DNA from 3 places in the Lactobacillus sp. ESL0260 genome. Region 2 is predicted to be linked to each of the others. Evidence: riboswitches for the same ligand, from Rfam matches in the RefSeq annotation. Region 2 holds a riboswitch; each other region holds the start of a gene.
What was found. A riboswitch is a leader RNA that binds a small molecule or an ion and turns the genes downstream of it on or off. The one in region 2 is predicted to bind thiamine pyrophosphate.
Positions count from the first base shown of each region.

Region 1: it holds a riboswitch for thiamine pyrophosphate, as region 2 does, so the genes downstream of both, thiM (hydroxyethylthiazole kinase) here and F5ESL0260_RS02725 (ECF transporter S component) in region 2, are expected to answer to the same signal.
Region 3: it holds a riboswitch for thiamine pyrophosphate, as region 2 does, so the genes downstream of both, F5ESL0260_RS00780 (ATP-binding cassette domain-containing protein) here and F5ESL0260_RS02725 (ECF transporter S component) in region 2, are expected to answer to the same signal.

Region 1 is NZ_REHO01000013.1:504,630-515,360, forward strand. Features, by position in the region: gene glpK (glycerol kinase GlpK) at 1-982, opposite strand, end outside; gene thiD (bifunctional hydroxymethylpyrimidine kinase/phosphomethylpyrimidine kinase) at 1,125-1,937, shown strand; gene F5ESL0260_RS08675 (type 1 glutamine amidotransferase) at 2,003-2,680, shown strand; gene F5ESL0260_RS08680 (hypothetical protein) at 2,808-3,065, opposite strand; gene F5ESL0260_RS08685 (Fic family protein) at 3,327-4,022, opposite strand; gene F5ESL0260_RS08690 (helix-turn-helix transcriptional regulator) at 4,015-4,437, opposite strand; TPP riboswitch at 4,854-4,952, shown strand; gene thiM (hydroxyethylthiazole kinase) at 5,028-5,816, shown strand; gene thiD (bifunctional hydroxymethylpyrimidine kinase/phosphomethylpyrimidine kinase) at 5,828-6,631, shown strand; gene thiE (thiamine phosphate synthase) at 6,642-7,307, shown strand; gene gap (type I glyceraldehyde-3-phosphate dehydrogenase) at 7,408-8,427, opposite strand; gene F5ESL0260_RS08715 (LysR family transcriptional regulator) at 8,533-9,264, shown strand; gene F5ESL0260_RS08720 (hypothetical protein) at 9,356-9,559, opposite strand; gene F5ESL0260_RS08725 (LiaF domain-containing protein) at 9,684-10,499, opposite strand; gene F5ESL0260_RS08730 (LytTR family DNA-binding domain-containing protein) at 10,499-10,731, opposite strand, start outside.
Region 2 is NZ_REHO01000007.1:14,310-25,040, reverse strand. Features, by position in the region: gene F5ESL0260_RS02775 (PTS lactose/cellobiose transporter subunit IIA) at 1-267, opposite strand, end outside; gene F5ESL0260_RS02770 (PTS sugar transporter subunit IIB) at 278-613, opposite strand; gene F5ESL0260_RS02765 (hypothetical protein) at 856-1,083, opposite strand; gene F5ESL0260_RS02760 (hypothetical protein) at 1,185-1,403, opposite strand; gene F5ESL0260_RS02755 (MFS transporter) at 1,559-2,755, opposite strand; gene F5ESL0260_RS02750 (FAD-binding protein) at 2,762-4,204, opposite strand; gene F5ESL0260_RS02745 (SDR family NAD(P)-dependent oxidoreductase) at 4,217-4,951, opposite strand; gene F5ESL0260_RS02740 (FAD-binding protein) at 4,965-6,440, opposite strand; gene F5ESL0260_RS02735 (LysR family transcriptional regulator) at 6,530-7,408, opposite strand; gene udk (uridine kinase) at 7,587-8,228, shown strand; gene F5ESL0260_RS02725 (ECF transporter S component) at 8,319-8,897, opposite strand; TPP riboswitch at 8,941-9,030, opposite strand; gene F5ESL0260_RS02720 (M42 family metallopeptidase) at 9,106-10,188, opposite strand; gene hpt (hypoxanthine phosphoribosyltransferase) at 10,426-10,731, shown strand, end outside.
Region 3 is NZ_REHO01000003.1:42,640-53,370, reverse strand. Features, by position in the region: gene htpX (zinc metalloprotease HtpX) at 1-218, shown strand, start outside; gene F5ESL0260_RS00785 (helix-turn-helix transcriptional regulator) at 249-1,187, opposite strand; TPP riboswitch at 1,348-1,439, shown strand; gene F5ESL0260_RS00780 (ATP-binding cassette domain-containing protein) at 1,408-2,838, shown strand; gene F5ESL0260_RS00775 (energy-coupling factor transporter transmembrane protein EcfT) at 2,848-3,501, shown strand; gene F5ESL0260_RS00770 (sucrose-6-phosphate hydrolase) at 3,542-4,957, opposite strand; gene rlmH (23S rRNA (pseudouridine(1915)-N(3))-methyltransferase RlmH) at 4,991-5,470, opposite strand; gene F5ESL0260_RS00760 (S1C family serine protease) at 5,962-7,170, opposite strand; gene F5ESL0260_RS00755 (MBL fold metallo-hydrolase) at 7,235-8,032, opposite strand; gene F5ESL0260_RS00750 (two-component system regulatory protein YycI) at 8,048-8,875, opposite strand; gene F5ESL0260_RS00745 (hypothetical protein) at 8,878-10,212, opposite strand; gene walK (cell wall metabolism sensor histidine kinase WalK) at 10,202-10,731, opposite strand, start outside.

The DNA.
Region 1 (10,731 bases), on a different contig from region 2:
CCGCTGCCGTCTTAATCATTTTGAGCGAATCACGCAACCACTGAATAGCGCTGCCGGAAACAAAAATAGAACCCTCTAAAGCATACGAAATTTTGCCGTTTAAACCATACGCAATAGTAGTCAATAAATTATTGTCAGATTCTGTTGGTTGTTCTCCCGTATTCATCACGATAAAGGAGCCGGTACCATAGGTATTTTTAACCATGCCCTTTTTCAGGGCTAACTGGCCAAATAAAGCCGCTTGTTGATCACCGGCAATGCCGGCAATGGGTACGCGCCCACCAAAAAAAGTATAAGACTTGGTGTAGCCATAAATTTCAGAATTGGACTTTACCTCCGGCAACATTACTTTAGGAATATTAAGCAACTTTAAAATGTCTTCATCCCAAGTTAAATCATGAATATTGAAAAGCATCGTTCTTGAGGCGTTAGTATAATCAGTCACATGAACTTCACCAGCAGTTAAATTCCATAAAAGCCAGCTGTCAATTGTTCCAAATAGCAGCTCGCCATTTGCGGCCTTTTCTTGTGCTCCAGCGACATGATCTAAAATCCAGCGAATTTTAGTGGCGCTAAAATAAGGGTCAATTATTAGTCCCGTCTTTTTGTGGATCAGATTGCTATAGCCATCTTTTTTTAGCTTTTCTGCTAAGTCGGTCGTCTGCCGTGATTGCCACACAATTGCGTTATAAATGGGCTTGCCGGTTTTTTTATCCCAAATTACTGTGGTCTCACGCTGGTTGGTAATGCCTATTCCTACTATTTGCTGTGGCCGCACTCCAGAATTGATGATGGCATTGGCAATTGTTGTTTGCACTGCGTGCCAAATTTCTTCTGCCTTATGTTCCACCCAGCCTGGTTGGGGAAAATATTGGGGGAATTCTTTTTGTGAAGAGGCAATTTTTCTGCCCTGATGGTCAATTATCATTGCCCTGGTTGAAGTTGTGCCTTCATCAATTGCCATAATATATTCTTTTAACATCTTTGATCCTCTCCAACAGAAAGCGGTTTTATCTTCATTTTACTACTAGGCCTTGCTTTTACAAGAAATTATTATAACATTATGCTTGTTTTAAGTTATACTGGTTACATAGAGCTTTTATTAAAATGGGGATATATCAAAAATGAAAAAAGAAATTATTGCTTTAACAATTGCTGGCAATGACAGCGATGGTAGTGCGGGAATGACCGCTGACCTGCATTCTTTTTATGCTAGGCAAGTTTATGGTATGGGGCTTTTGACAGCCGCAGTAGCTGGTAATACTACTGGAATTTACGCCCAAGAAGTCATGCCAATTCCTTTTATCCAAAAGCAGTTTGATGTCCTAAACGATGATTTTAAAATTGATGCACTTAAAACCGGTATGCTTGCTAACAAAGACGTAATTGCTTGTGTTGCCGCCAATTTGCATAAATATGACATGGGTAAAATTGTGCTTGATCCGGTCATTATGACTAAGCACGGTGATACCCTACTTGATGATGATGCTTACCAAGCGTTTCTTGAGCAATTAATGCCACTGGCTGACATTATTACGCCTAACTTTTATGAACAGAAAAAGTTAACGGGCTTAAGTTTAGATACTAAAGAAGAAATTCGCCAAGGTGCTAAAAAGCTGCAGGAAATGGGCGCTAAAAATGTTTTAATGAAGGGGCGCCATGATAACTCCCAGCAGTCCCAAGTGACTGACATCTTATTAACTGCAGATGGCGAATTCCACGAATTTACCAAGCCTTTCATTAATACAGATCGAATTAATGGCACCGGCGATACTCTATCTGCTGTAATTGCCGCTGAACTAGCCAAGGGAAAGACCATTATTGACAGTGTGCAAATTGCCAAGGACTTCACGTACGAAGCGATTGCCCATCCTATTGCAGTTGGTTCTAAATACGGTCCAATCAATCATTTTGCAGCGCAGCAAAATCTTAAATAACTATTCTTTGCCCGCTTCTAACTATTAAGATATACTTTAAACAAGATAATAGGGGTTGGTAAACAATGGCAAACAAAACAATTAAGATTGCATATTTATACGAAGACCTGATGAATACTTACGGTGATTCTGGCGACGTTAAAATTATCAGGTTTTTGCTAAAAAAACAGGGCTATGATACACAAGTTGATAATATTTCTCTTGGTGATCAATTTAACGCTTTTGATTATGACTTTGTTTTTTTTGGTGGCGGACAGGACTTTGAGCAAACCGTTGTTGCTAAAGATTTACCACGTCATAAAGAAACTTTGACAAAGTATATTAACGCAGGCAAACCTATGGTAGGCGTCTGCGGTGGCTATCAGCTAGTGGGCACATATTATAAAACCAATGCCGGAGTGACAATCAAAGGGTTAGATATTCTACCTTTCCATACCGTTTTTAAGGCAGATAAGCGGATGATTGGTGATACCCGCTACATGAGCGAATGGGGTGAAGTCAAGGCCTTTGAAAATCATTCCGGGCAAACCTATTTTGATGATCAGGATAAGTTGCATCCCCTAGGAGAAATGATTGAAGGCTACGGCAACAATCCCCAAGATCACGTCGAAGGCCTGCGCTACCGCAATTTTATCGGTACCTATTCTCACGGACCGTTGTTAAAAAACTTGAATGTCGCTAACGCCATAGTCAAGATGATTCTTGAATGGCATGATGAGCGAATAGCAGCTGAAACAAATTAATTACAAAAAGGCTACTAGGTGTAGTAAATGATATGACCCTGAATTAAGACAATTTTGCAGGTCATATTTTTATGTCTAAATTATCTAAGCAAGACAAAATTGAAATTTTTTATCTTTGGCAGAACTATCAGGTTGGAGCGGTTCGCTTGTTACCGTCGTAGAACATTTGCTGGCGCATATTGTGATACATCAGAGTTAGTACCTTATCGGTGGCGGTACGATCACTGACTAACAACTGCTTTAAATATTTCTGTTCCTTGTTCTCTTCGATCATAGGTGGTTCAAACTCGCCCTGGTAAGTTGCTACACCGCCTGAACCATTACGCAAATATCCTGGAAAGACCGCCGTATCGCGGGCAACAATCGCATTAAGCCTCTTTTCCATGTTAAAGTCCAGGGGCTTTTTTCATTGATAGCAAACTGCCAACCGCGCTTCAATTGAACAATAATATTAATATCATCGATTGGAATGCCGTCAACACCCAGGCCATCAATGATTGTCTAGGTTTGCGGCATGGTGGTAGTCAGGCCTTCAAAGCGTGAGTTAGTGAAGACTAATTTGGTTAGATTGGTTTTGGCAAAGCGTCTATTTTTTCAGGCGTTAGCCTGAATTTGTCTTCATACTTCAATTGATTTATCCTGCTTTCTACTCTAATTCAAGGCCTTCATCTTGATCAAACTCCTGCTGCTCTTTGTTCTGTTGTTCAGCGTATTTTTGGGCAAGTTCAGCTTGGCTAAGTGTCTTTCCAGCACTTTGCTGCGAGGCTAGTATTTGGAACGCCCGATTGCGGCTGGGGGTGTTCTCAACTTTAATCAGTTTAGCAATTTTATCAACGTTAGCTTCATTTTGCGCTTCAATCATCTCTTTGTTTCTTCGCGGATAGTCAATTACTTGGCCATGATTAGCCGCGTATGCAGAAAGAAGAACTTTGCAACTACGGCCGTTGCCCTCTCTAAACGGGTGCATGAAATTAATTGCGTCTAGCAGCTCAGCATAGTCTTTGTTAGCCAAAGGCTTGCCCGCGGGGTGCTTGTGCAGCATGTTATTAATATCTTTTTCGGCAAAATCGAATCTGGTATGATCAAAAAATTCATACCCGTTTTTATTGAAATTGCCGGGGCGATATTTACCGGCCCAATCGTATAGTTCACCAAATAAGAATTGGTGTACCTTCTTAAGGTTTCCGATATCGTTTATTTGGGGCTTTTTTTGCAACAAGAACAAAGCATTCCGAGCGGATAGCTCATATTCCTTTTTCTCTAACTCCTTTGAGTCATGGATATGGAGCTTATTTTTTAGGACGCCATTTGAATACAAGGTTTCACTAATCCAATCACTCATTATCCTTGCCCCAAATTTCTTCAAAGCGCTCAGCCACTACTGGATCAGGCTGGATAGCTTCATCAAATAATTCCTGGATATCTGATTCTGTAGGATTCCACCCTTCCAGGTGGTTGACTTCCACGACAGTTCTAATTTGTTGGTAAATTTCTTTATTAGCAATGAAAACGCCTTGGATAGTCTGCGTTTCATCGTTTATATCTAAAATATATGGTTGCGTTTCTAGCATATTGAGTAAATCTCCTGGCTTCTCTTTAAGTGCGATTGCAAAGGCATTAAGGACCCTAATTGACCAGGTCTCAATTGGTTTAACAATTGAGTTTCTTAAAGTACTAAGTGGGACGTTGCTGGCCTCAGCGACTTTAGCGACGCTTATATTTTTGCTTTTAAGTAGTTTAACGATTGTTGCACTCATTTTAAAACCTCCAATATCTGTACTTATATTATACCATATTTAGTCACATTTATATTGATATATGGTAAAAAGCGATATTAGATTTTAAAGTAGTGCTATTCAAGTTCTATACCTGTGGATTGTATTACCTGCTTATTGGAAATCACAACACTATCTGTTTTGTCTTTATTTAATTGTATCTCCGCTTAGTAGAATTTTCTTGTTTTTTACTATTAACTAGCACATCGTTCCAATCTTTACCAATAGTTTTGGCAGGCTGTAAATTGCATTTATCAAATCAAGTAGGGTATTCAACTTAAAATTGCAATTTCCGCATTTTTTATAATAACTAAAATACTAGTACTTATGACATAAACAGATAGTATCTTTATTAACCTAGCGTTGTCAAAAAGAATAAATTCCGTTATAATTGAAAGCGATAACACGAGGGGTGCCTTTTAGGCTGAGATGAAAGTATTTCAGACCCTTTGAACCTGTAAGTCAATACTTGCGTAGGAACGTGTCAAAAACGCTTAAGCTTTGGCCTTTCCACGTGCCAAGGCTTTTTTATTAATCAGAATTTTCAAGAACATTTAGTCAGGAGTAATAGAATGAAGTTAGACTTATTAGATAAATTACGAGCGCAAAATCCCGTTATTTTCAATATCGCTAATTTTGTAACAGTTCAAGACGTGGCCAATGCTGTTAATGCTATTGGTGCTTCACCAATTATGAGCAATGAAGTCGCTGAAGCTGAAGAAATAGTGCGGATGGCTGCCGCAGTTGCAGTTAATATTGGCTGTTTAACCAAGCAGCAAATCAATCATATTAAAAAGGTAGAAGACCTAGCACGGCAATATAACAAGCCGATAGTATTTGATCCTGTTGCGGTTGGTGCAGTCGAATATCGCTACAAAATCGCAGATAAGCTTTTATGGGATTTTCATACCAGTATTATTCGCGGCAATATTGGTGAAATCGCTGCACTAGGTGACTTCAACTGGAATTCAAAGGGCATCGATGCAGGTTCCGGATCTGGTAATATTGATGATATCGCTATGAAAACTGCTCAGAAATATCATTGTACGGTCATTGCCAGCGGTCCTACAGATACAATTAGTGACGGTAAAAGACTGGCTCATGTTCACAACGGCTCACCACTTTTTAAAACTCATGTGGGCTCAGGTGATATGTTGTCCAGTATTGTCACAGCTTTTACCGCAGTCACTGATGATCCGTTTGAAGCGGCTCAGATAGGTGCTTTAGTTTTCAGTTGTGCGGGTCAAATGGTTGTCCAAGATCATCCCGGTGTTGGACCAGGTACTTTTGGTATGTACCTCATGGATTATTTGTACAAAGTAACAGTCCCTGATATTAAGCAAATTGCTGATTTTGATTAAGGAACTTCATGATGACAGAAAAAATTAATTCTTTTCCCCAGGTTTTAACTATTGCCGGTACAGATTCAGGTGGTGGTGCCGGGATCATGGCTGACCTAAAAACTTTTCAAATGCAAAAAGTATTTGGAACAGCTGTTGTAGTAGCAGTGACAGCACAAAACACTTTAGGCGTGCAAAAATCTTTTTTACTGCCCTTAGAAATGATCGATGCCCAATTTGCATCTTTAGCAGAAGATTTTCATATTCGTGCTTGTAAAACGGGAATGTTAGGTGATGCAGCTCATGTTCACCAAGTTGCACTTAACCTGCAAAAGTATGACTTTGGCCCCATTACCATCGATCCCGTGATGATTGCTAAGGGTGGGGCTCCATTATTAAGTCAAGATGCTGTCGCCACCGTTAAAAATGAATTGCTGCCTTTAGCCGATTTAATCACACCTAACTTACCAGAAGCAGAAACTTTAACTGGCATTAAGGTACAAATGCAAGATCAATTTCCTGAATTAGCCCATAAATTACAAGATATGGGTGTTAAAAATGTGCTAATTAAAGGTGGGCACACTAATAGCGCAGAAGTAAAAGATTATGCTTTATTTGCCGATGGTTCTGATCTTTGGGTCAGCAGCTCCAGAGTACATACTAAACGCACTCACGGCACCGGTGACACCTTAGCTGCAGCAATTACAGCTCAACTCGCTTTAGGTCAAAGTTTACCTGCCGCAATTAAAATTGCCAAAAAGTACGTTACTAAAACCATTAAGGAAACTATTCAAGTTGGTCATGGTCACGGCCCCTTAAATCATTGGGCAAAGTAATTTAGGAGAAATAATGAAAGAATTTAACACTGATTTTTTACATGCTTACTTTATTTGTGGCAGTCAAGATGTGCCCAAAGGTAAAACACTACCTGGTATAGTCGCAGAAGCCCTTGCTGCCGGCATCACGGCTTTTCAGTTTCGGGACAAGGGTCCTAATTCAACTTTAAGTAAAACTGAGAGACTACCTATGGCGCAAAAATTACATCAACTGTGTCAAACGTATCACGTGCCCTTTTTCATTGATGATGATGTCAAGTTGGCCCAACAAGTTCATGCCGAGGGAGTTCATGTTGGTCAAAGTGATGAAGAAATTAGACAGGTCATTAAAGAAGTTGGCGAGCAAATGATTATCGGCTATTCCTGTTCGAATTCAACGCAAGTTGAACAAGCCAATAAAATTAGCGGAATTGATTATTATGGTAGTGGCCCAATTTATGCCACCCAGTCTAAAAGTGATGCCGACCCCGAAATTGGTATTGCCGGCTTAAGACAACTGGTCAAAAATGCTACTCGGCCAATTGTTGCTATTGGCGGGATAACTGTTAACGATTTAGAGGCAATCGCTAAAACTAAGGCAGCTGGTGCTGCAGTAATCTCAATGATTGCTCAAAGCAATAATATTAAGCAAACTGTTAGTCAAATGCTCACAGCGCCATGGATAAAAAGCGACTAGCATATTTTAAAGACACAAAAAATGATTCTGCACTCGGCAGAACCATTTTTTATTGATGATAAACAGTTTTTAATTGTAAAAATATGAGCTATATTGATAATTAACCTAATTGGGCAACTTTTTGCAGTGTTCTAATCATCTGAGCTACAAAGCCGGATTCATTATCATACCAGGCGTAACCCTTAACTAATTGTGCACCGTCATCACCAGTTTCAACTTGAGTCAGAGTCGGATCAAAGACCGAGCCATACTCAGTACCAATAATATCTGATGATACAATCTGATCATCATTATAACCAAAAGAAGGATTACCTTCAGTGTGCTTTTTAATTTTGGCATTAAACTCTTCAGCTGTAACTTTTTGCTTCAAAATAGCGGCTAGTTCAGTAATTGAACCGGAAATAACCGGAACTCTTTGTGCAATACCTGTAAGTTTGCCGTCTAATTCAGGTATAACTAGTCCTATCGCTTTAGCTGCTCCTGTAGAATGGGGAATAACATTAGCAACTGCGGCACGGGCATTACGGACATTGCCTCCACGGTCAGGTCCATCCTGCAACATTTGCGAAGCAGTATAAGCATGAGTGGTAGACATGATTCCTACCTGAATGCCAAATTCATCGTTCATTGCTTGTGCTAACGGTGCCAAGCAATTAGTGGTACATGAGCCAGCGGAAATAATTTGATCAGAGTCAGTTAGTTGATCATCATTTACACTGTAGACAATTATCTTCATGTTACCTGCAGGAGCAGAAATTAATACTCTTTTAACACCGGCATCAAGATGAGCCTGTGATTTTGCAGTTGAAGTGTAAAAGCCGGTACATTCAAGCACTATTTTGACACCATCATTTTTGACCCACGGAATTTGACTGGCATCTTTTTCCGCATAAACCGGAATATTTTTACCGTCAATTACAATACTATTAGTGGTAGCAGTTACTTCATGATGAAATTGGCCATGCGCGGTATCATACTTCAATAAATGTGCTAACATAGCTGGTGAAGTCAAATCATTGATTGCGACAATTTCGATATCATCACTGGCCACTTCATATATTCGCCGTAAAGCAAGTCGGCCAATGCGGCCAAAGCCGTTAATACCAATTTTTGTAGTCATAATAAGTTCCTCCTTTTAGATTACAAAATTAGTATATTAAGATAAAATAGCCTTGCATAATCCAAGTTTATAATAGAGTTATCACTTTTAATGATATGGAGCAACATGAATTTCAACGACTTACATATTTACCAAACAATTTATGAAACTAGATCGCTTAACAAAGCAGCACTGAAATTAGGCTACACCCAATCCAACATTACAGCCAGGCTCAAAGCACTGGAGCAAGAATTGAATACGCCCCTTTTTGTGCGTTCTAATTTAGGAGTCAAACCAACCAAAAACGGTCAAAAAATGCATGATTTCGCCACTAAAGTTTTACAAAACTACCAAAACCTGAAAGAGGATTTGTCTATTAACAGGCCCAAAGTCCTCATTTCTGAGTTGCTTTTTGGCTATATTATTACCAAAAAAGCACCATTTTCATTTGAGCACTACGACATTATTATTAAAAATACCAATGAAATTCAAGAATTAATAACTAAGCATGCATATGACATGGTCTGGACTTTTACCCCTATTACTCTACCCAAATATTCGCTAATCAAAAAAAGTCATTTAGAAGCCTGTTTTTTAAAAGGCAACAAAAAAACAGCCGGCAAAGTACCAGTTGCTATCAATGCTGATATCAATTGTCCGTTTCGGAACTTGACTCTCAAGTTAACGCAGAATAAAAATGACATAACTGAAATCAATTCTCTGGAAATGATTTTAGAGCTGGTTAAAAAAGGTCAGGCAACTGCATTACTGCCCAAATATTTAATGAATGATGATCTAGTTGCAGCTGATTCGCAAGTTTGGAATATTCCCTATTATTTTTACCGTTACCAGCTGTAAATAAAACATCAATTTTTACTAATTTAAAACCTAATTGAAATAAAAAAGTACCGAGGCACTTCTAGCCTGGTACTTTGAATTTTTAGAAAAGTTATTTTTTCGACTGTAAAATTTTGGCCTTGGCATCATTGTAGCCGTCAATGTAGCGTTCTATTTCAATTGCTTTATTCTGGGTAACACGATTAACTAAGTTAACACCTTTTTTAGGAAAAGCCTTAAAAGAATGACTCTCTGCATAGTCCTTTTTGGCTTGTTCACAACCCATTTGATAATCACTAAGAGAACTCTTTTTCATAGCAGTTTTTGCTGCATAATAGTTATAGTCATTGGTTTCAAACCATTTTTAATATGCTTTTTCAGCATTTTTATAGTTTTCTTTGACATAATCATGTAGCTGCTTTAAAGCAACTATTTTATTTTTATACATAATTAATTTCAACTTCAGACATACTGCAGTGGCCGGTCAAAACCAATGTGGGACCATCGCCACTAGATTCACCAGAAATTTCCAGTTCTCCCAAAACAAGATCTAAGTTTTCACTATTAACTTTCCATGAAAGTGGCACATAAATTTCAATTTCACCCATGGTACCGTTAATATCTACTGTCACTACATCGCCAGCAGCCTTAGCCTGATCAAGGTAGACTTCAACTTCACCTAATGAAGAATTAATCATGACACTACGTAAATTTTGTGAATGAACATAGCGTGAAACTGATGACAGCTTCTGATTGATTACTATATCTTCACCATCAGTATGGTCTTTACTGTCATTAATGGTATCGCCATCAGTTGTATAATCTTTACTGTCATTAATGGTATTATTATCAGTCGTTTTATAACTTTTATCAAAGTCTGACCAATCATCATAGTAATCCCTAGGATTAAATTTATGTTTAAAGTAGTTTCCTCCTAAAAACCAGCTTTTTCTAAAAATTAATGTCAAACCTATATAAATCAACAATGCAGCAATCAATACTGTCCATGGAACAATTTTGGTAATATGCAATGGTTCAGCGTAAACAATTAAGAGAAAAGCAATAGAAAAAGTTGTACCAAACAAACTTTTATCCGCCACGCTTTCAATTAAAGCCGCTCCAAACACAATAGTCCAAATAATCATACTTACTTTCAAGTGAAAAGAAAACAGGTGCAGCTGGTTCATTACCAAGAAAATAGCAGCAGCCACTAATGCTATCCCCCAAAATATTTCTCTAATTTTATTTTTTCTCATTATGATGACCTTCTCTCGTTTAACCTATCATTTAAGTTATGGTAGTAATGACGTGAAACATAGACAGTTTTATAAGAATCGCGAAAATTAATTTTACAATTAGAAATCGAGCGTGTTAACGCATAAATTTGATTTAAATTTAAAATTGTTGACTTAGATACCCGCATGAATTGATAGTTTAATAAATTTTCTAATTCATAGAGTTTATAATCTACTGTAAAGGCATCCCTCG
Region 2 (10,731 bases):
GTCTTGTGAATGAACAACAAGCAGAGTAACTTTTGTATGGTCTCCTTGAGCTTCTTTGGTCAGCATTCCAGTTTGAGAGTTATGTGCTTCGTTAAGAGATTTATCGGATTCTGCTAACTTATCCCTAGCACCTGCAATGTCGCCTTTTTTAGCCAGTCTGATAGCTTCAAATGCAAGACTCTTAGCATTACCACCATTGGCAATAAGGCCCATAGCTGCTTCTAAAGTTTCTTGCTCTTTCTGTTCAGGTGTTTGTTTTTCTGCCATTGTTATCCCCTTATCCGTTAATCAAGTCTTCAGCTTGTTGCAATACTTTTTTACCGTCCATCATGCCGTATGAACGCATATCAATAACTCCAAGAGGAATATCGTTACCATCTTTTCCTTGACCTTTTACTTTATTCTTAAAGTCATCTTCCATGTACCGAATTTGTGGTCCGAGTAAAATGCAGTCTGGATGATCTTGCTCAATATGTTGAGAAGCTTCTGAAGCAGGGCATGCAAAAATATTTGCATCAATACCTTGATCCTTTGCAGCTTGCTGCATTTTGGTAACCAATAAAGATGTACTCATTCCGGCGCTGCAATTAAGCATGATAGTTTGTTCTGCCATAATAATAATTTCCTCCTAAAATGTATCCTAATATTTATTTCTTCTATTATAGCACTTTTAAAATAGCGCTTACTAATAAGTCTATTAATTTTTCCACTATTTTCAGAAAATTTAATGAGGGCTTACTTTTTGTCTGAAAATAAAATATACGTGGTCGGTAAGATCTTACCGACTACGTATATTACATAATATAGTTCAATTGTATCTATTCAATTTCACAATGATAACTGTTATAGCCTTATTTAAAAACCTTTAAAAGCTAAAACAATTGCAGCGATACCAACAATTAACAATGATAAACCAATAACTAAAGAAGTCCACATTGCCAGAGGCATAAAGCCATTATTAGTACCCTTATGTAAAATTCCGTGGATATAAACGACACTATTAACTACTTGATAAGACCCTAAAGCCATCATAATCGCAGCGATAATCATTAAAAATGCTGCACTTGTTAAAAAGCTTGCCATTTTAACACCCTCTTTTAAACTAATAACTATACTATACAATGATTCTACCACGTTTTTAAATTAAAGTGGATAATAACTTATAATTTTTTTCTATTCAAAATTTAAAAATGATAGAACAAACAAATAATTCCACCACAAAATAAAACAAGCCCAAAATAGAAAGCAAAAGCAATTGCCAAAATTGAAAAGCCATTACTAGTCCCATTTTGGAGAATACTTCTAGTATATTTATAACTAGATACTAGTTCAAAACCAGCTAGCAAAAGCAAAAGGATACCCATAATTTTCTGGAATATTATGCCGTTAAAAAAGTTACTCATTACTATCGCCTTCTTTAATTTTAAAGCCCTTTCACTTTTATTTTGCCTAATTATAAATCCTTTAATAAAAAAAGTATAGCAATTATATGTTACCCAAATTTAGGAAAAATTTAGTGGATCACAGCCAAAATATTGTTTGCTTTTATTTATCTTTTTTATTGTTCTTTCACAGCTAAAACTAAATTCTTTTGAAATTTAACCACTAAACAAATTACGGCTAGCATTAGTGCCAGCAAACCGCTTAAAGAGAAAACATTAAAGCCTATATGACTGACTAAACTAGTCAAAGGATTAATTATCAGTGGACTAACGACCCCACCTACGGAATAAATCGCAACATAAATTCCCAAAGCCATAGAAACACTGTTATCATCAACAATTAAGGAAATCAAATAAGGAAATTGTCCCATTGCAATACTCATCGCTGCTCCTACTATAAAACTACCAATAAAGACAATTAACAAAGAATGAAACAGACCAATTAATAAGTATGCAATGCCATACAAACATAATGAAAGAGCAATTGAAGAGTAGCGAAGCCTTTTGCCAATTTTACCCACAAATAAGCCACAGATCATCCCACCAACAAGAGAAATGGTGGATGTTAGAGCTGCTTGTGCAGTGGCACCAAGATTTTCTCGCACTACAAACAAAGAGATATTATTATTTAAAACATTATTAAGTAACATTATCAAAAACGCCCAGAAGGCACTATAAAACACGAATTTGTTTAAATGAATTTTAGTATTACCTGCTTTGGTGTCATTCTGAGAAGCTGTTCCAGTTTCAAAGGGCAGAAGAAGAAATACAATTAGGAGTATTAGCAGTGAAAACAGGTATATCCAGTAATTATTAATCCAGCTGCTTGAAGCTGCCAGTTGACCTCCGCCCATGATAAAGACCATGCCACCAATATTAATAAAAGTTGTAGATAACCCCATAGTAGATTCACGGTCACTTTGAGGCAGCAATTGTGCGATTAAAACTTGAGTTAAATTGGTGCAGGCTCCTTGACCTAAGCCCACTAAGCATGAACAAAAAAGTAAAAACTCAAAATTCGTGTGCAGCATTAGTGGCAATAACCCACCAATTGTCACCAAACAAATTGAAACAAGGGTCAACACTTTTAAATTAACTTTATTTGCTGTCAATTTACCAATGATTATTCCCGCAAGCATCATAAATAAATTTGGTAAAGATGTCAGCATTTGTACACTAGTATTATTAAGGGTAAAAAATTTAGCAATGGCAGCGTAAGATGGAGTAATAGCTAAAGATGCCATGCCAATCATACTAACCGCTAAGATACCTATACGAGTTTTTGAAACAGAAACTCTTTTAGCACTATTCATTGATATTTACCGCGTTTTAGTAATACTTTGAACGGCATTTCTACCTGAAAATACGGCATACCCTGCTGTACTTCCTGGTAAAGTGACAGCGTAAGTATCACCAACAAGCATCCCTGCAGCATCATTGCCAACAGCATAAACTCCGGTAAGTGGATAACCATAGGAATTTAAAACGGCATTATTATTATCAACACGAATACCACCAATTGCACATGCCATACCAATACCCAATTCTACTGCATAATATGGACCATCTTTTAAAGCTGTCATGTATGCGGGAGCTTTACCAAAATCGGTATCAGTTCCTTTAGCCACTAAGTCGTTATAACGCCCAATTGTTTGTGGCAAATTGGGCAAATTCAATTTTTCTGCTAATTCAGCCAGAGTGTCGGATTTGGTCAAGTACTTATCACCATTCTGTAAGTCACGCGTAATTTCTTCTTGTAAATGTTCGAATTTTTCAGGTGAAACCGGTGAATTGCCTACTTCTTTGTAAAGGCCGACATTAGTTAAATGGTTAACCGTTTCTTGATTAAGGATTGAAAAAGTTCTTGACTGGGTCAAAAGGGCGCTGCCCGCATGACACATATTGTCATTGACATCTTCATTAACAAAGCGTTCACCTTGCTCATTCACCCATAAAATTGCCTCTTGAGTCGCTGCTGCTGCCAATTGTTCAGGCATATGAACAAAAGGTGGACGTGTTTTATCCAAAATAGCACCACCACCATATTGAATAGCCCCCATCTGATAGTGTTCAGCTCCAGCCTGCCATGCTAGTTTCATGCCGTCTCCGGTAGATTTGCCATCACTAACTGACAGCAAACGTTCAGTTGCAGGAGTCCGTTTCTTAATTAAATCAGGATTATCCACATAGCCACCTGTAGCTAAAATCACGTTAGTTGCAGTTAATTCTCTTAACTGTCCTGTAGCCTCATTTTTAATAACTAGACCACTGACATGACCATTATGTTGTAAAATTTTTTGCGCACTAATGCTAGTCACAATTTCCACGCCAAGAGCTTTAGCTTTAGGTATTAACTTTGCAATCACAGCATGACCACCACCGGCAAAAGTGTGAATAGTAGGCCAGCTTTTACCCTGAGGACCAACTTTACTATACTCAACTCCAAGGGAATAAAGCCAGTCAATTACTGAACCACTTTGACTAATATATTTTCGTAAATGAGGGGCACTGGCTTCATAGTGCGAATAGTTCAGTTCATCTTGGAGCAATTGGGTAGGATCAATCTTAATGCCTTTTTCTTTTTGCAAAAAGCTGTTGACTCCCATTGCGCCTTCAACATAGTTGCCGTCACCGCCTAGTGTCCTGCCTTTTTCAATTACCAAGGTTTTAATACCCTGCTCGCCAGCACTGACAGCGGCTGCCAAACCGCTAAGGCCGCCACCAACGATTATTAGGTTATATGCGAAATTTTTAGGAAACATGAATTTTTTCTCCTACTTCAAGCCGACTGAAACACCGCCATCGCTTAAAACGGTTTGGCCTGTCATAAATGTGGCTTCACTTGCTACAAAAACAAAGACTTTAGCAACTTCGGCAGCGGTTTCTGCCCTCTTCATTGGTACAGTCGGTAAAACTTTCTCCAAAAAGCCGCCTTCGTTAAGTGGGGTTTTAGTTAGGCCGGGAGCAACACTATTAACACGAATATTTTTGTCAGCATAATCAATCGCCGCAGCTTGAGTCATACCAATAATGCCATTTTTGGCTGCATTATAAGCGCCCATACCACCAGGATTATAAATGCTGCCTAAAGCACTGGTATTGACGATTGAGCCATAGCCTTGTTTTAAGAATAGTTTGATTTCCTCACGCATACATAAGAAGGTTCCACGCAAGTCCAAATTAATCGTATTGTCAAAATCTTCATCAGTCAGTTCGGCAAATGGCTTCAAAACGCCGCCACCAGCGTTATTCATTACATAATCAATCTTACCGTAATCGGAAACGATAGTTTGTAACCCGTTCTTAATACTGTCTTTATCCATGACGTTCAAAATCAAGCCGGTAATTTTACCGTTATATTTTTCATTCATTTCAGCAGCAACGTCCAGCACTTTCTTGTTATAGTCAGTTAAAACGACATCACTACCTTGCTTGGCAAATTCTTCACTAATAGCATAACCAATACCTTGAGCAGCTCCAGTAACAACAGCAACTTTTCCTTCTAACATTTTTCTTTTTCTCCTAATTTAAACTCTTAATTGCTTCTTCTGCAGCAATCCAGCCGGAAACAAAGGCAAAGCCGTTAGCAATACCTTCATAACTGGGGTAGCCATCAGAATATAAACCGTTAACATTATTACCAACAATATATAAATCTTTTAGTGGAGTGCCATCTTCTTTTACCGGCTGACAGTTGCGGTCAACATTGACACCGTCTAATGTTCCTAAAATTGCGCAGTGCTCAATTATCGCGTAAAACGGTCCTTCTTGAACGTCAAACAATAATTCAGCAGCCGGCTTTAAGAAAGTGTCGTCCTCTTTCTGCTTAACGGCCTGATTATAAGCATTGACGCTCCTTGTGAGTGAAGAATATGGCAATTGTAACTTTTGGGCTATTTCTTCCAGGGTATCTGCTTTTACTACTTCACCCGTTTTAACCGCTTCGTCAAAGTCTGTTTGAATATTAGATAAAGGCCCCACAGTTGTTCTAGGCGTTTGGCCCACATCACAGAACTGTCTCTCAAAAGTGTCTTCAAGATTAACCTCTTTTTGCTTAAAAGTGTCTAAAGTCTTTTGGTCCAGTAAAACGTAGTACATACCGTTAACGTTATGGGCGGCATTGCCCCACATAGCAAAATCATAAACTACATCCTCGTTTACAAAACGATTAGCGGTTTGATCCAGCCACAGCAATGGTAAATTAGTTAGAGTTTCAACCGCACTGTCTCTTTTCATAGGATTAATACTCATGCTTGGTGCACAGCCATGGGCAAAAAGAACTGGGCGGTGACGACAATCTGCACCTAATTTATGCGTTAATCTAATTCCCGTACCCGTAGATTTGCACTCTCCCAGGTTCAAAAGTGCTTTAGTATCTGAAAAATTGGCTGTCATCATTTCCTGACTGCCGCAATAGCCGCCATCAGCAAATATTACTTTTTTAGCAGCAATTCTAATCTCTGCACCAGCTTTATTTTGGGCAATAACGGCTTTTAAGCCATTATCATATTCCAGATCGACGGCTGCAGTTTCCAACATTACCTTATTGCCAGCTGTGGTAAATTTATCCGGTAATTTATCCCAGTTAGTCATTTTCTCTTTAAAATTATTAAATTTATGGTAGACCAGTGGATCATTTAAGTGTGCTTTTTGTTCGCTTTGTTCCACGGTTACCGGTAAACCCATTTCTGCTAAGCGAGCAATATTAGCCCCTGACTTTTTTAAAAATCGCGCCAATAATTCACCATTAACAAAGAAGTGATTGTAATCTGTTAATCCGTTAAAAGCTTCACGATAGCCATAATTTACGTGCCGCTTTTTTTGTTCAGTGGAATTAATAGCAAAAACTCCATGAGCACCAAATTTGCCGGCACCTCCAACTTTGTTACCTTTTTCTAAAAGTACAAATGGCACATGCTTTTGATAAAGCTCAAAGCAAGCTGAAATTCCAGCCGATCCTGAGCCAACAACTACGACATCAGTTGAAAAAGAATTCAATGTAACTTCACCCTTTCTGATATTTTGTGATTCTTATTACAATTGAATTCTATGTCATTTTTAATAAAAGTGCTAACACATAAAAGTTATTAGCGATAAGTTAAAGTTGTCACATGCTTAAGCATTTTGCTAAATTTAGTTGAAACCATTGGATTCATTGCTATTACCACATTAAAAGCTTTTTGCAATTGAACTGGTGCTAAGCGCTCAATATTATTGCAGTTTTGCGGTAAACTAAATGATTCCGGTACGATTGTGATACCACCATTAAAGTTGACATTTAAACATCCAGCAGCAAAGCTGTTTACCTCTGCCACTTCTTTATATTTCCAACCATTTTGACAGTAGATTTTAAGCATAGCAAGCTGAATATCAGTAATACCAGTTGATTTCCAGTTTTGCATAAAAAGCATACTGTTTTCAGCAAGTTTCTGCTTATCGCCGTGATATTGTCTTAGTTCATCTTTATTTAGCAGTAAGTCAAAACTAGTTTTCCTAAAAGGTAGACAGTCAATTTTATTATTACCGGCAAAAGCTAAGTCAAAGCCAACCAGTATGTCATAATTACCATTAATCAATCTTTTGATGCAAGAATCAAAATTTTCTTCGTCAAAATTTGGCTGACAAATATCTGGTATTTTTGAAGCAAATAATGCAGCGTCATTTTCAAAGCCTTGCAAAAAATGGACACGTAACAGCTTCTCCGGGTTAGGATCCGGGTGGTGCCAAATTTCACTGTACAAATTAATAATTTCTACGCTGCGTTTATAAAAAACTTCTCCTACTGGCGTTAATGAAAACTTACCAGCAGAACGGTTAAGCAGTTTTTGACCCAACTCATCTTCTAATTTTTTAATAGCTGAACTGACAGCTGTTTCTGAAACATAATTTCTCCTCGCTGCTGAAATGAAGCCGTGAGTTTGAACGACATCAACGAAATATTTTACGGGCATTAAGTTATAATTCATTTTGCACCTATGCTATTTAACACAAATTACTTTTTTCACATTTATCATATAAAAAATTTAGTCAATTTTAAACCGTATTCAATAGAAAAGTAGCATTAATTATCAAATATACCTTAACTGTTGGTAATTATGGCAAAAGTAAAGTAAAATGTTTAAGGATTAAAAAAGGAGTGGCATAATGTCTAGACTTGAAAAGCCCGTAGTGATTGGTATTACCGGTGGTTCAGGCAGCGGGAAAACTACCATTGCGCAAAAAATTGTTGCCCAAATGCAAGAGAATGAACACGTTTTGATTATGACTCAGGATTCATATTACAAAGATAATACCGGGATTCCTATGAGTGAAAGAAAGAACATCAACTATGATCACCCAGATGCTTTTGATGTTCCTTTGCTTAGAAAACAGTTGCAAGACTTATTAAATTATCGGTCAGTCGAGATGCCGGTTTACGATTTTAAAGAACATACCCGTAGTCAAAAGACCATTCATACTGAACCTGCCGATATCATTATTCTTGAAGGAATTTTGGTTTTAGCTAACCAAAAAATTCGTGATTTGATGGATATCAAAGTTTACGTTGACACGGATGACGATATTCGCTTTATTAGACGTTTAGAACGTGATCTAAATGAGAGAGGCCGGTCCATTGACTCTGTGATTGAACAATATTTAAGCACAGTTAAGCCGATGTATCATCAATTTATTGAGCCAACCAAGCGCTATGCGGATATTATTGTTCCAGAAGGCGGTAAAAATGATGTCGCCATTGATATGCTTACAACTAAGGTACACTCAATTTTAAGTAAAAAAGAAAAATAAAAAAGGAGTAATTGCTTCAAGTGATATGACCCCCCAAATTTGTCCTAATTTTAGGGTTCACATCAAAGAGCAATACTCCTTTTTAAATATTTAAGCTATTTTTGGCTTTAATGCTTTATCAAATAAATTCGTAATCAGCTTAACTAAAACGCCATCAAAAACCAGAGCAGAAATGATATTGGTAATAAGCATTACGATTTGCACTTGCATACTGAATTTGCTCCAGCCATATAAAATATATGAGGGAATAAAACAGCCAAATGAAGCAAAAAACGCACCAGTTAAGACGCTTTTCCAAGTGAAATTTTGATAACGTTCTTTTTTAGGGAAAAAGCCGATTTCATTAGTAGCGCCTTGAATAATTCCGGAAAGAATCGTAGTAGCACCCCACTGACCACCTATGGCCATTTCAACCACAGAAGCTAATAATTCACCAATCGTACCGGATCCTGCAGTAGGAACAAAATACATCGCTAAAGGTCCAGCCATAAGCCATAAACCTGTAAAAACAGTATCAGTCACCGGTGCAAAACCTGTCGGCACCAGCAGCATTTTGATTAAATTAAAAGCCCAGTTAAAGCCATACGTATAAATGACTCCCATAATAATTCCAATTAATGCAATTAAAATAATCGACTTTACATTCCATTTTGAAGTTCTAGTAAACATAAAAAAATACTCCTAACTTTACATGTCAGTAGGAGTATCATTATTACCTAATTTTACACTTCCCTAACGCAGGTATTGTCCCGATCAGGTTCAGAGGGTATTTCTCAGCTTTTTGGCACCCCTAGTGACTGCTATTCAATTTTTACTATTATAGCATACTTTAATTAAATTTGTTGCCTATTTTTGACGATTACTGTAGTTAATGCCATTAAAATTGACTAAAACTTGCCAACTTTTCTTTAGTTAAATCACGAATAATAGCAAGCGTCAAAGCAACAGAGGCTTTAAAATCTGAATAAGCACTAAAACAATAAGGAGAGTGTTCATAACGAACTGGAATACCAATCACAATGGTTGGTGCGCCATTTTCATAATAAATTGCTGCTCCATCTTGGCCACCGCCAGTGCGAACAGAACGAGTATACGGAATGTTATTCTTATCAGCTAAATCGCAGGCATACTGTTGAAATTTAGGATTAGGCAAAAACGAAGTATCCATGTCACGCAACATCGGTCCCCTTTTCAGTCCGGTTTGCGACAACCATTCTGGAGTAAAAGTATCATCTGCTGGACAAGACTCAAGCACGATTGCTACATCAGGCTTTACGGCTCTTGCTGTAACATACGCTCCGCGCAGACCGACTTCTTCCTGGCTGGAAAGTGCTGCAACAACGTTAAATGCAGTTTGTTCATCTTTTAAATTGTCTAAAACGTCAGCCATGGCAGCAGCGCCAAAGCGGTCATCAAAATCTTTGCCGAAAAACAAACCAGATTTTTCATTGTATTCACATTTAACATCCACAAAAATAGGACAACCCGTATCAATTTGATAATCATTAATTGTTTCGGCACGTGAACTGGAACCAACATCAATTGACATATCGGCTACGTCCGGTACATTATTTTTTTCGGCTGCAGTCATAAAATGAGGTGGTTTAGTAGCCACAACACCGGGAACATATTCACCTGCACGATTTTTAATTTTTACGCGCAGAGCAGGAATATTATATTTAACCCACCCGCCAAGGGGCACGAATTTAATCATGCCATTAGGACGGACAGCTTGGGTAATAAAGCCAACAGCATCTGAATGTGCATCCAGTTGAATCACTGGCCGACCTGGTTGGTTATCTTTTTTGCTGGCATACACATTGAGCATACCGTCAACCTTCACGTCAGCAAAATCTTGAACAGTATCGGTAAATAGTTTAACAAATTCTCCTTCAAAGCCAGAAGTAGAATTGGCATCAGAAAATGCCTTGAGCATTTTAATTTCTTGTTGTTTTTGCATTTTTTTACCTTTCACTAAAAATACTTATGCATTAATTTTACCAAAAACTGGGGTTACACGTTAAAAATTTAAGCAAATCGAGAATTATCTTACTGCTTTTAGCAATATGGCTACTTTTTGTACGTAATTGACTGCTAAAAAAGTTAAAATAGTTGAAAATGGTCTGTTTTTTTAGCAAAAAAATGATATAATCGAAATATTAGGAATTTAAATTGTTTTACAATGAAGGGTAGATAAATGCCAAAAAACGACAATATTAATAGTATTATTGATCATAAATTGTTTAGTGAAGAGGACATTCACCAAATGTGTGTTAAGTTAGGAAAGCAGCTTACCAATGATTATGCTGGTAAAAAGCCATTAATTGTGGGAGCTCTTAAGGGTGCTGTTTTCTTTTTAACTGATTTGGTTAGAGAAATGGACGTCAAAGCTGAAATTGATTTTCTCGATGTCTCAAGCTACGGTAATGAAATGGAGTCTTCCGGGAAAGTTAAGCTAGTTTCTGATTTAGCATCTGATGTGAAAGATCGTGATGTTTTAATC
Region 3 (10,731 bases), on a different contig from region 2:
ACCTTGCTGATGCTTCTTCAGTAGAGCTAACGCGCAATCCTCAAGGGCTAATTTCGGCGCTTGAAAAAATTGACGGCTCTGCACCAATGAAAAAAGCTGATCCCAGCAGTGCGGGAATGTATATTGAAGATCCTATGCGTAAAAAACGCAGTTTTACCCATTTGTTTGACAGTCATCCACCAACAGCGGACAGAATTAAACGTTTAGAAAAAATGTAAAAAAACAACCTTCTTGTTCAAGGTTGTTTTTTATTTCAAATTAATATTTGCCTGCCTGAATAGTTCTGCACGCATTTGTACTGGCGTTTCATGATAATATTCACTGAACTTCTTATAAAAGAAGGACTTGCCGCTATAACCAACACGGGTAATTATCTCTTTGACGGAAATATCTGGGCGAGCAAGTAAACTTCGTGCTTCCAGCATGCGCCTTTCATCAACATGTTCCACAAAACTTTTGCCAGTTTTTTGTTTAACCAAACTTGAAAAATAATTAGGATTAAAGCCAAAATGTTTGGCTGCATCATTAAGCGTAATATTAGTAAAATGGGCATCAATGTATTTTTCCATATCCGTTTGTGCAAACTGATGACTTGTTGCTGGAGTGGAAGTTAAATTTTGCTTTCTGACAGCAGAAACGAAAAGCAAAGTAAGTTCTGCCATGATAGCGTTGCGGGTAAATAAGTCATGATTAAGATATTCATTAATTATCTTTTTAAGTAGATGGGCAGATTCTGACATTAAGGTTCCGTTTAACCCTAATAATCTTTTTTGCTCAAAAGTGGTATTGATTTTTTTAAGCACTTGTTTTTCATAATTGTTCATTACAGTCAGGCTATCGAAAAAGTTCTGGATATCTATATTAGGATCAAATTCGAGTTTAACTAAAATATCTTTACTGCCAGGTTTTAATATTTCATAATTACTCTTTTTCTGTAAAAAGATGATATTACCATCATTGAGCATAAAATTCTGACTATTTATCCTCACTTTGGTTGAACCTTTTGCCTCATACAGAATAGTTAGCCCTGTTGTTTGGTAGCGATGAATTCCCGTATTACGATTTTCTAAAAAGGCTATAAACAAATCAAAGTTGCTGTTACCTGGTTTTATTTTCACTTCATTAGTATCAGACCTAGCCGCATCTATGATACTGGCTAAATATTGTTCCAATTTAACTGCTGCCATTTCTTTCACCTCTTATACAATTTTGGGGTTATATAGTTTTATTATATAGCAAATTTTCATCTTACTAATATAATTTTGTTATTTTACCTTTATCATTGCTACATGGGTAACGGAAAGTCCTTGTGCATCTAGACAACTAATTTTCTTTTCTGTATAATAAAATTTAACATCGGGGTGCCTGTAAAGGCTGAGATTAAACCCGCAGAACCTGCTATGGATAATGCCAGCGAAGGGAAAACGAAAGATTTTACATCGTCAGGCCGTTATCCTGACGATTTTTTTGGTAACTAAATTGATTAAATTAAATAACCTAACATTTTCATATGATAAACAAAACCAAATTTTAACAGACATTAACTTAAATATTCCTACAAAGCAGTTTTCATTGTTAGTTGGACCAACTGGCTGTGGTAAATCTACCTTATTGAAAATAATAGCAAAGTTATATCCTGAATTTGCGGGACAACTAAGCGGCACTGTTACTCTGGGCGGCTTAAAGGCTGCCATGATGTTTCAAAATGCCAGTGAGCAATTTACTATGGCAACTCCTCGAGAAGAAATTATTTTTGCACTGGAAAACCTCTGCCTTAATAAAGCCCAGTATCTAAAACAGTTAAATGAAGCCGTTCAGTTTACCCAAATTGATTATTTACTTGATCAAAAAATTAACACATTATCTGGTGGTGAACAACAAAGAGTGGCATTAGCTGTCCTCATAGCAATGAATGTTGACCTGTTTTTACTTGATGAGCCTTTCGCCAGCTGTGATCCCGCTGCCCGCAAGTTCTTAATCGCTAAACTAGCACATCTGCGCGATCAAGGAAAAACAATCATCTTAAGTGACCATGTGCTAGCTGGTTATGAAGGAATCTGCGACAATCTTTTTCAATTTCAGGGTAAACGCCTGGTGCAGCTTTCTCAAGCAGAGCAGGAAAAATTATTGCGAAAAAGTACGGATTCTAATTCCTATACTTTTGTCTTACCGCAACAGACTGAGGAGTCATGCTTTACCCTGCAAGACGTTCAGATTAGGCAAAATCGTTTACTTCTAAAGCAGGAACATTTAAATATTGTTTCCGGTAAAACCTCTCTGATTACAGGAGCCAACGGTGTGGGCAAAACTTCGCTTTTTAATGCTCTGACTAAAATGATCCCTTATTCAGGCAGCATCACCTACCACAACCGTGAAATTAATAAATTACCTACTCGTAAGTATTTGCTTCATGTAGGCCAAATATTTCAAAATGCAACTGACCAGTTTATCAATGTCTCTGTTGCAGATGAAATTAACCTCAGCAAAAAAAAGCGGACCAATTCTTATTTTACTGATGACAAAATAGCTGCTGCTTTATCCACTCTTGAACTTGATTCACTGCTTGATCATGTCGTGTATTCATTATCCGGTGGGCAACAAAAGAAACTGCAAATCTTGTTAATGTTGATTTCAGATCAGGATGTATTGTTAATTGACGAACCACTTAGCGGCCTGGATGCAGACTCCGCTGTCAAAGTAATGTCTTTATTAAGAGAGAGTCAGAAAGCACGGAAGCAAACGCTTTTAATTATCAGCCATGAGTTAAAGAATTTAGCTGATTGGTGTGACTTTCACCTTATTTTTAAAGACCAGCATCTAGCTTACACGAACAAGTGAGGTACTATCATGAATCCTAGTTTTAAATTTATCTTGGCTCTGATTATTTCTGTAGAAATATCACTGAAATCAAGTTTACTAACAAACCTCTTAATCATATTCTTGGCATTGGTCTATTTAATTTACAAACACATTAAATTAAGCAATTTGCTTTTAACTCTACTAATGCCTTTAATTGCCGCTTTTACAGTTTTTGCGACTTTATACTGGTTCTCGCCACAGCCCAACTTACAGAACGCACTAAGCTTATCTAGTCGAATTTACGTTTATACTTTGACTATCTACTGCGTTTCAATAGACACTACTGCTACAGAATTTGCCCGCTCTTTTGAACAAAATTTTCATTTGCCCAGCAAGTTTGCTTATGGAGTTTTAGCTGCTCTTAATATCGTTCCCCGAATGAAAGAGGCTGTTAAGCAAATTCGTACTGCTGGCATGATGCGGGGAGTATATTTGAGTTTTTGGTCACCGGTTCTTTATTTTAAAGCTATCTTAGTTGCTCTGAATTCTGCAGAAAATTTAGCTCAAGGTATGGCATCCCATGGTTACCGCGAAAATGCCAAGCGTTCTGTCATTGCAGCTGTTCCTGTTAAAAAAAGTGACTGGCTGCAGTCAATTGCAATTTTGGTTTTAGTAAATCTAGCATTATTGACGTTAAAATAAAAAAGTGGACGTTCTTGTCCACTTTTTTCTATCCCTTAATTTATTCAGCTAAAGAATAACCTGCAACACTAATATTAACCGGCTCGTCTGCATTAATAAAAATTGCTGGCTTTTTGGTTGTGTAATAGCGTTCTGAAAATACCAGCTCCCCGTCATTTAAGAAAAACTCAATTGAACTTGTATCAATAAAAACTTGAATTTTTAATTTTGAGTTTGGTCTCAGTTTGCCATAACGTTGTGCGTCGGTTGTCGATTTATACGCTCTGATCAAAATTACTTCATTATTTTCCTTATTCCAAGATAATGTAACCAGATTTTCCTGTTCATTTTTAAAAATGAAGCTAATCTCATTACCTGACCAATTTTCAGTTTTAGCAGTTAAAAGCAACTCCAAGTGCTGTGGATCAGAAACATTAACTTGCATTGAAGAACTCGTTTGTTTTTCGTCAACTACTTTTTCTTGCCGCAATTGTTTTAACTCATTGACTGGCGTCATATACAGCTGATTATTTTTTAAAGTTAATTCTCGCGGCAAAGTTAACGCCCCACACCAGCCATCAGCCTGCTCGGGAAAGTCTGCATGCCACATATCGAACCAGCCAAAAACAATACGCCTATTATCAGGCGTTAACATAGTTTGGGCAGCGTAAAAGTCGTGTCCGTGATCAAGTTCATGAAATGCACCATGTTTAAATTGATTGTTGCGATAATCCATTTTACCGATAAAATATCCCGTTTGATAGCAGTTAAGATATTCTTTACCCTTTGCCACGATTCCTTGAGGTGAACATAACAAAACGTCCTCTCTGCCCAATGAAAAAAGATCAGGGCACTCCCAGGTGTGTCCCTCAATGTTGGCTCCCTGAGAAACAGCAATTGGTCCCAAATAATCCCAGTGCAATAAATCAGTCGACTTATAAGTAATTGCACGGCCTAATCCTTTCTTATCCTGACCACCCACAACAATATAATATTCATTTCCATCTTGCCATACTTTAGGGTCACGAAAGTGCTGTGAGTTATCCGTCGGTGGCAATGCAATCACAGGGTTTTTACTATACTTTTCAAAATGAATACCATCGTCACTATAGGCAACATTTTGCGTTTGATAAAAGCGACTATGATCATTGACATCGTAGTAATGATTACCTGTATAAATCAGATACAAGCGACCATCCTTTTCAATTGCACTGCCAGAATAACAGCCATCTTTATCCTCAGAACTATCCGGAGCCAGTGCAATTGGCAATTCTTCCCAGTGAACCAAATCTTGACTGCGATAATGGCCCCAGTGCATAGGGCCTCTTTTAGATGAATAAGGATAGTACTGGTAAAAAATATGATAGTAGCCTTTATAATATGAAAAGCCATTAGGATCATTCATCCACCCGGAAGGTGTTGTTATGTGATAATTTAGCCGATACCGCTTGCTAGTAATTTTAGCCGGAGTTTGCATTTTTGTTTTTTATTGCCTTTCGCATAATCAAATCTACTTATGATACGGACTGCCACTATTAATCATAAAGCCGCGATAAATTTGTTCAATCAAAACGACCCGCATTAACTGGTGCGGCAAAGTCATTTTGCCAAAGCTCATTAAATCATCTGCTCTTTTATCTACTTCCGAACTGGTACCTAAACTGCCACCGATAATAAAAGTAAGATCAGAATGTCCGTAGGTTGTAAGGTCCTTAATCTCGTGCGCAAATTCTTCACTGGTTCTCTGCTTGCCATTAATTGCGGTCACAAAAACGTATTCTTTATCTTTTATTTTGCTCAAGATTCTTTGTCCTTCTATTTTTTTGACATTTTCCTGCTCTTTTTGGCTAAACTTTTCTGGTGCCTTCTCATCCGGAACTTCAATTAACCGTACTTTAGCAAAACGGCTCAGCCTTTTTTGATATTCAACAATAGCATCCTTAAAATACTTTTCTTTTAACTTACCCACACAAACAATTTTGATATTCATAACTGCTATTTTATCCCCCAATTCCCAAAGTTTCCACTTACCTTTTCCACAACTGTGTAAAGGTAAAAACTACATTTTGTGGTCTTTACCTTTAGTAAGCGAATAAATTGTGTTTTGCTTATTTTTTTAAATTTGTCAGACTAAATTTACCCACAGTGAGATTAATTATAGGTAATTTTCACAAACTTTTTGCTCTCAAATACTGCTGTTAAGCCCTGAACAACTGTTTGAGCTAATTAATTTTCACTATTATTTACACACAATTCACAGGTTTTCCACAATTTGTCCCAACTACTTTTTCGCATTTTATGCACAATCCACAAAGTTATCCACAGTTATCAACAAGATTTTTATCTTTGTGTTTTACTTGACAGCTTTTAATTCCGAACTTTAATTTGTTTCCCAATAACAATATTAAGAAAAAAGCTATACTTATGTTTCAAACCGCATAGTATAGCCTTTTTTTTACTTAATTCTGGAATATTTTTGATTTAGTCTGACTGCAATTTTACTCGTAAATTGATTTCTTTTCCGTTACGATTAACGGTCAAATTGACGTTATCTCCGACTTTGTGATTATACAAAATGCTGTGTAACGAAGCGACATCTGAAACAGCTTTGTTGTCAACTTTAATAATTACATCGCCTGCTTTAACTCCTGCTATCGCAGCCGCACTGTGCTTAGTAACTGAATCTACATAAATACCATTTTTAAGATTAGATTTGATGTTAAGGTGGTTTCTGTAACTGGAAGGAATGCCTTGTAAAGCAATTACTTTAACTCCCAATTGTGGACGCACAATCTTACCTTTCTTAACCAATTGATTAACGATAGTTACTACTTCATTGGAAGGAATAGCAAAACCCATTCCTTCAACTGATGTACCATCACTTGATTGCGAAAGTTTCATTGAGTTGATCCCAATAACCTGCCCTGCAGAATTAACTAATGCACCACCTGAGTTACCAGGGTTAATTGCTGCATCCGTTTGAATAACTGTCTGCTGATTAGCAGATGAAGTAGTAATGCTACGTGCAGGAGCCGAAATGATCCCTTGCGTAACCGTAGAAGCATATTCACTGCCCAGAGGAGAGCCAACCGCAATTACTGTTTGTCCTGCCTGTAAGCTCTTGGAATCGCCAAATTCAGCCGTTTGAGTAACATAGCTGCTATCAATAGAAAGTACAGCTAAGTCTGTTGTAGCATCCGTACCAATGATACGTGCATTAACTGTTTTACCATTAGACAGCATAACCTGAACTTTATCACTACCAGAAACAACGTGGTTGTTGGTAACAATATAGCCCTTATTACCGGACTTAGTGTAAATTACGCCTGAACCTTCGCTGTATGTCTGCAGCTTTCCTTTGCCCTTATTATCATTATCGTAATCGCCGAAAAAATCGAAAAGGGAATTGCTGCTGTTTGTCTGCCTTTTCATATTAATAACTGAAACCACAGCACCTTTAACGTCATTATAAGCTGGCGTCATTGTCCCGCTGGTTTTAGCACTGTTTCTAGAGGTTTTAGCACTGCTGGAACTAATACTAGTCTGTGCATTATTATTCATATTAGCATTATTAATTTGATCTAAGGCCACATATGAGGCCCCACCACCTATAAGTCCGGCTACAACACCAACAATAGCAGTCTTCAAAATGCCATGTTGCTGACGACCAGAGTTTTGATTATTCATCATTTAGTCTCCTTTATACATCTTTTTTACTATACTAACAAAATTTGAAAAAAGGTAAAAAATTTCCTTAAATTTGTACTAAATTAGTTGGCTGGACCGGGTCGGTCAAAACAATTTTAACATCACTGGGCAAATTAGCATCTCCGTCAACCATTATTTTTTTAGCAGCATTGTAGGCTAACTTTGCCGTATTATTATGCTGACTCCTGTGTGCCAAAAATATATGTTCTGTTTTACTTGTTACCACATCCAGCAGAGCCTGCCCTGCATCATCGTTTGATAAGTGACCAACGTCTGATAGTATGCGCTGTTTTAAACCCCAGGAATAAGGACCATTACGCAGCATCATGTCGTCATAATTAAATTCCATTAGATAAGCATCTGCGTCTGCAATTACACTTTTTACCTTACGGGAAACATAACCGGTATCTGTCAAAAAGGCCATTCGTTTACCGCCGCTTGTAAAAACATAATATTGTGGCTGAGCCGCATCGTGACTCGTTGCGAAAGCAGTAACATCCAAATCTCCAAAAGTCTTAGTTTGTCCCGGTTCAATAACATTAATTTGTTCAACCGGTATTTGCCCAATCTTTTGCGTTTCAGTTAAATATTCCCAGGTACCACTATTGGCAAAAGCAGCAATTTGAGGGTAGCGTCGCATCAAAACCCCCAATCCTTTACTATGATCTGAATGGTCATGGCTTAAAAAAACCATGTCAATATCTTTAATATCAACGCCAACTTCACTTAGCAACATCTTGATTTTTTTGCCTGACAAGCCGGCATCCATCAAAATCTTATGCTGCCCAGTTTCAATCAAGCTGGTATTGCCAGTCGAACCGCTGGCCAAAACGGAAACCTGCACCGCATTCTTTCCTTCCTAATTTTTTTGTACATTAACATTATATGAGCTGCCCTGCAAGATTTGTGCTGTAAATGCATTAACTCTTTTAACAGTGATATTCTTAGTAGTCTTATTTTCTACCTGGATTAACCAAGTTGGTAATAAAATAGTGCTCCCGCGAACGTCGGTTAATTTAGAATAACCCAGGCTAACTTGCATCACACGTGAATTGTTGACAATTTCCCTATCAGTATACATTGCTTTGACAGCATGCCAGGCACTGATAATTAATTGTGGTTCACGTACAGCATTAATAGGACCCATATAAGAAATAGTATAGTTAACAATTTGATTATCGCGCACATTAATTGTTAACTGAGCATCGCTATCATAAATCCGACCATAATCAGTATTTTGGACATAACAATAGGTATTATCGCCCGACATACTGGGTTCGAATTTAAATTCTTTACCGTAAGGAACATTTTTAGGATCATTTTTAAAATCCTCTAGTTGTTGTAAATTCTTTTTACGATTCCCACTAAGCAAAATCAGGGATTTTGGTGTACCAGTTAAAGAATTATCACTCTTGGAATAATGAGTAGTAACTTGCGTTAAACTGCTGCTTTTACGAGAAAGATAGTCGCGATTCTTAACAGCTAAGTAATAACCAGATTGTTGCTTATGCGAAATATGGAGGGGAATATCAATGCCGTCAGCACGCATCTCGGCCCGGATACTTGTTGCAGTGGAACCGGAGGTATCACTTAAGCTAATAGGAGAACGCCAAATTTCTATTCCTAAATAAATATCAATTAACAAGAAAATAATGAAAAATAACCATTCTATTCTTTTACGGTCCATTTTTATTTCCCTTCTTCCATTATTGCCTGTTTATATTTATTTAAACTCAGAAAATCAACTTTTTCCCATTCAGCTAAACTCTTCCATTGATTATAAGCTTTCACATAATAACCTGGTACTAGATTAACCAAGTGGTCATGTGAATTATCCTTTTCCACACCAAAAGCCACTATTATGCGTTGAATTTCTTCTTTTCTCATGCCGGCATTAACTAATCTTTGCATTACCGTTATACTTGATGGCAGGGTTTTTGTTTGTCCATCAAAAGGTATCGGAATTTGTAAATCCGTATTGTTAAAGTCAACTTTAACTGCATCTCCAGTAAATGATGTCATCACTTGAGGACTGCTGTTATCCCAAAAGACGGGTATCCCTTCAACATAATTAGCATAGCTAATGGAATCATCCGTTGTATCAAAATAACGTAAATCTTGTTCACTCAAGCCAAGCTTATGAACAAAACTGACACTTTCCAGCAGTTGATCGTTCAGCGTTTTGTCTTTGCGCTTTTCATAACGAGTATAGTGAAAATCATGCCGGTCGGTTTTAGCCTTTGGCACTCTTAAGTTAGTATAGTAGTTAAGCGAATACGTAACCCAGCCTTTTTTATTAGAGCGTGTAGTTACATTTGTCGTACCGAGAAGGCGAGAAACAAAGTAAGAATCGGTTTGTGTATTTGTCAGATAGCTGTATATGCGCCAGTGGTCTTGTCTGGTAAAAAATACCTCATAGCAATTTTTGAGACGCACAAACTCAACGGGGATCTTGCCTCGAGCGTTACTGGCATAACTACGCAGCTTATTAAAGTCACCCTTAATTAAATTAATGCGGTAAATGGTATAAGTCTTATCATTACCTAAATAAAGGAAATCATTACTATTTGTGATGAAGATACGACGAAACTTAGGATCGCCTTTTTTAACGTTTTTCTTAGTGAACAAATTAATGCTGACTTCTTTTGGAAAGCTTAACTGGACACACTCCGAATTATGCAACATTTCCTCATATTGTTTTTTATCCGTGCTAATTTTCTTAATATTATGGTATTTTACCCCTTTTATTTCTTTGACAAATTCCAGAGGTAAATTCTTTTTAGCATCATACAAGCGGTACAACTGACCATTTTTAAAGCCATAAGAATTAGTAGGAATATAAAGATTGGAAACAATCCGATCGCGGTGGCTTCGTGTTTGTTCTGCAACCCTACTGGTTTGACTAATACGATTGAAATACTGGTCATTAGTCATAATGAATATCCAGAGTACAATTGACAGACCAAAAACCGCCAAAGTTCCTATTAAAAGCAACGCGTCGCCAAGCTTAAATTTAGACTTCATCCCAATCATCCCCTTCACTCATTGGCTCATATGGCAGAGAAATATAAAAAGTAGAGCCCTTTCCTTCACTGCTGTTGGCCCAAATATGACCGTGATGTTCTTCCACTATTTCTTTAGCAATCGCCAAGCCTAATCCTGTACCACCCTGAGCCCGTGAGCGAGCTTTATCAACGCGGTAAAAGCGATCAAAAATTTTAGTTAAATCTTCTCGCGGTATACCCAAGCCCTGATCGGCAATACTCAAAACAATGCGTTTTTGCTCTGAGTGCAGTTTTACTGTGATCACGCCACCATCAGGCGAATATTTAATGGCATTGTTCATAATGTTATCAATTACCTGCGCAAACTTGTCAGTATCGATTTCTACCCATAACGCCTGCGTACCCAACTCACGAGTAATGGTGTACTTTTTATTTTCTTTTTTATCCGTTTTAACAATCATGTCGAAGCGATCCAAGATATGAGCTACAAAATCATTAAAGTTAGCCCACTCTAAATCAACTTTGGAAACTCCCCTGT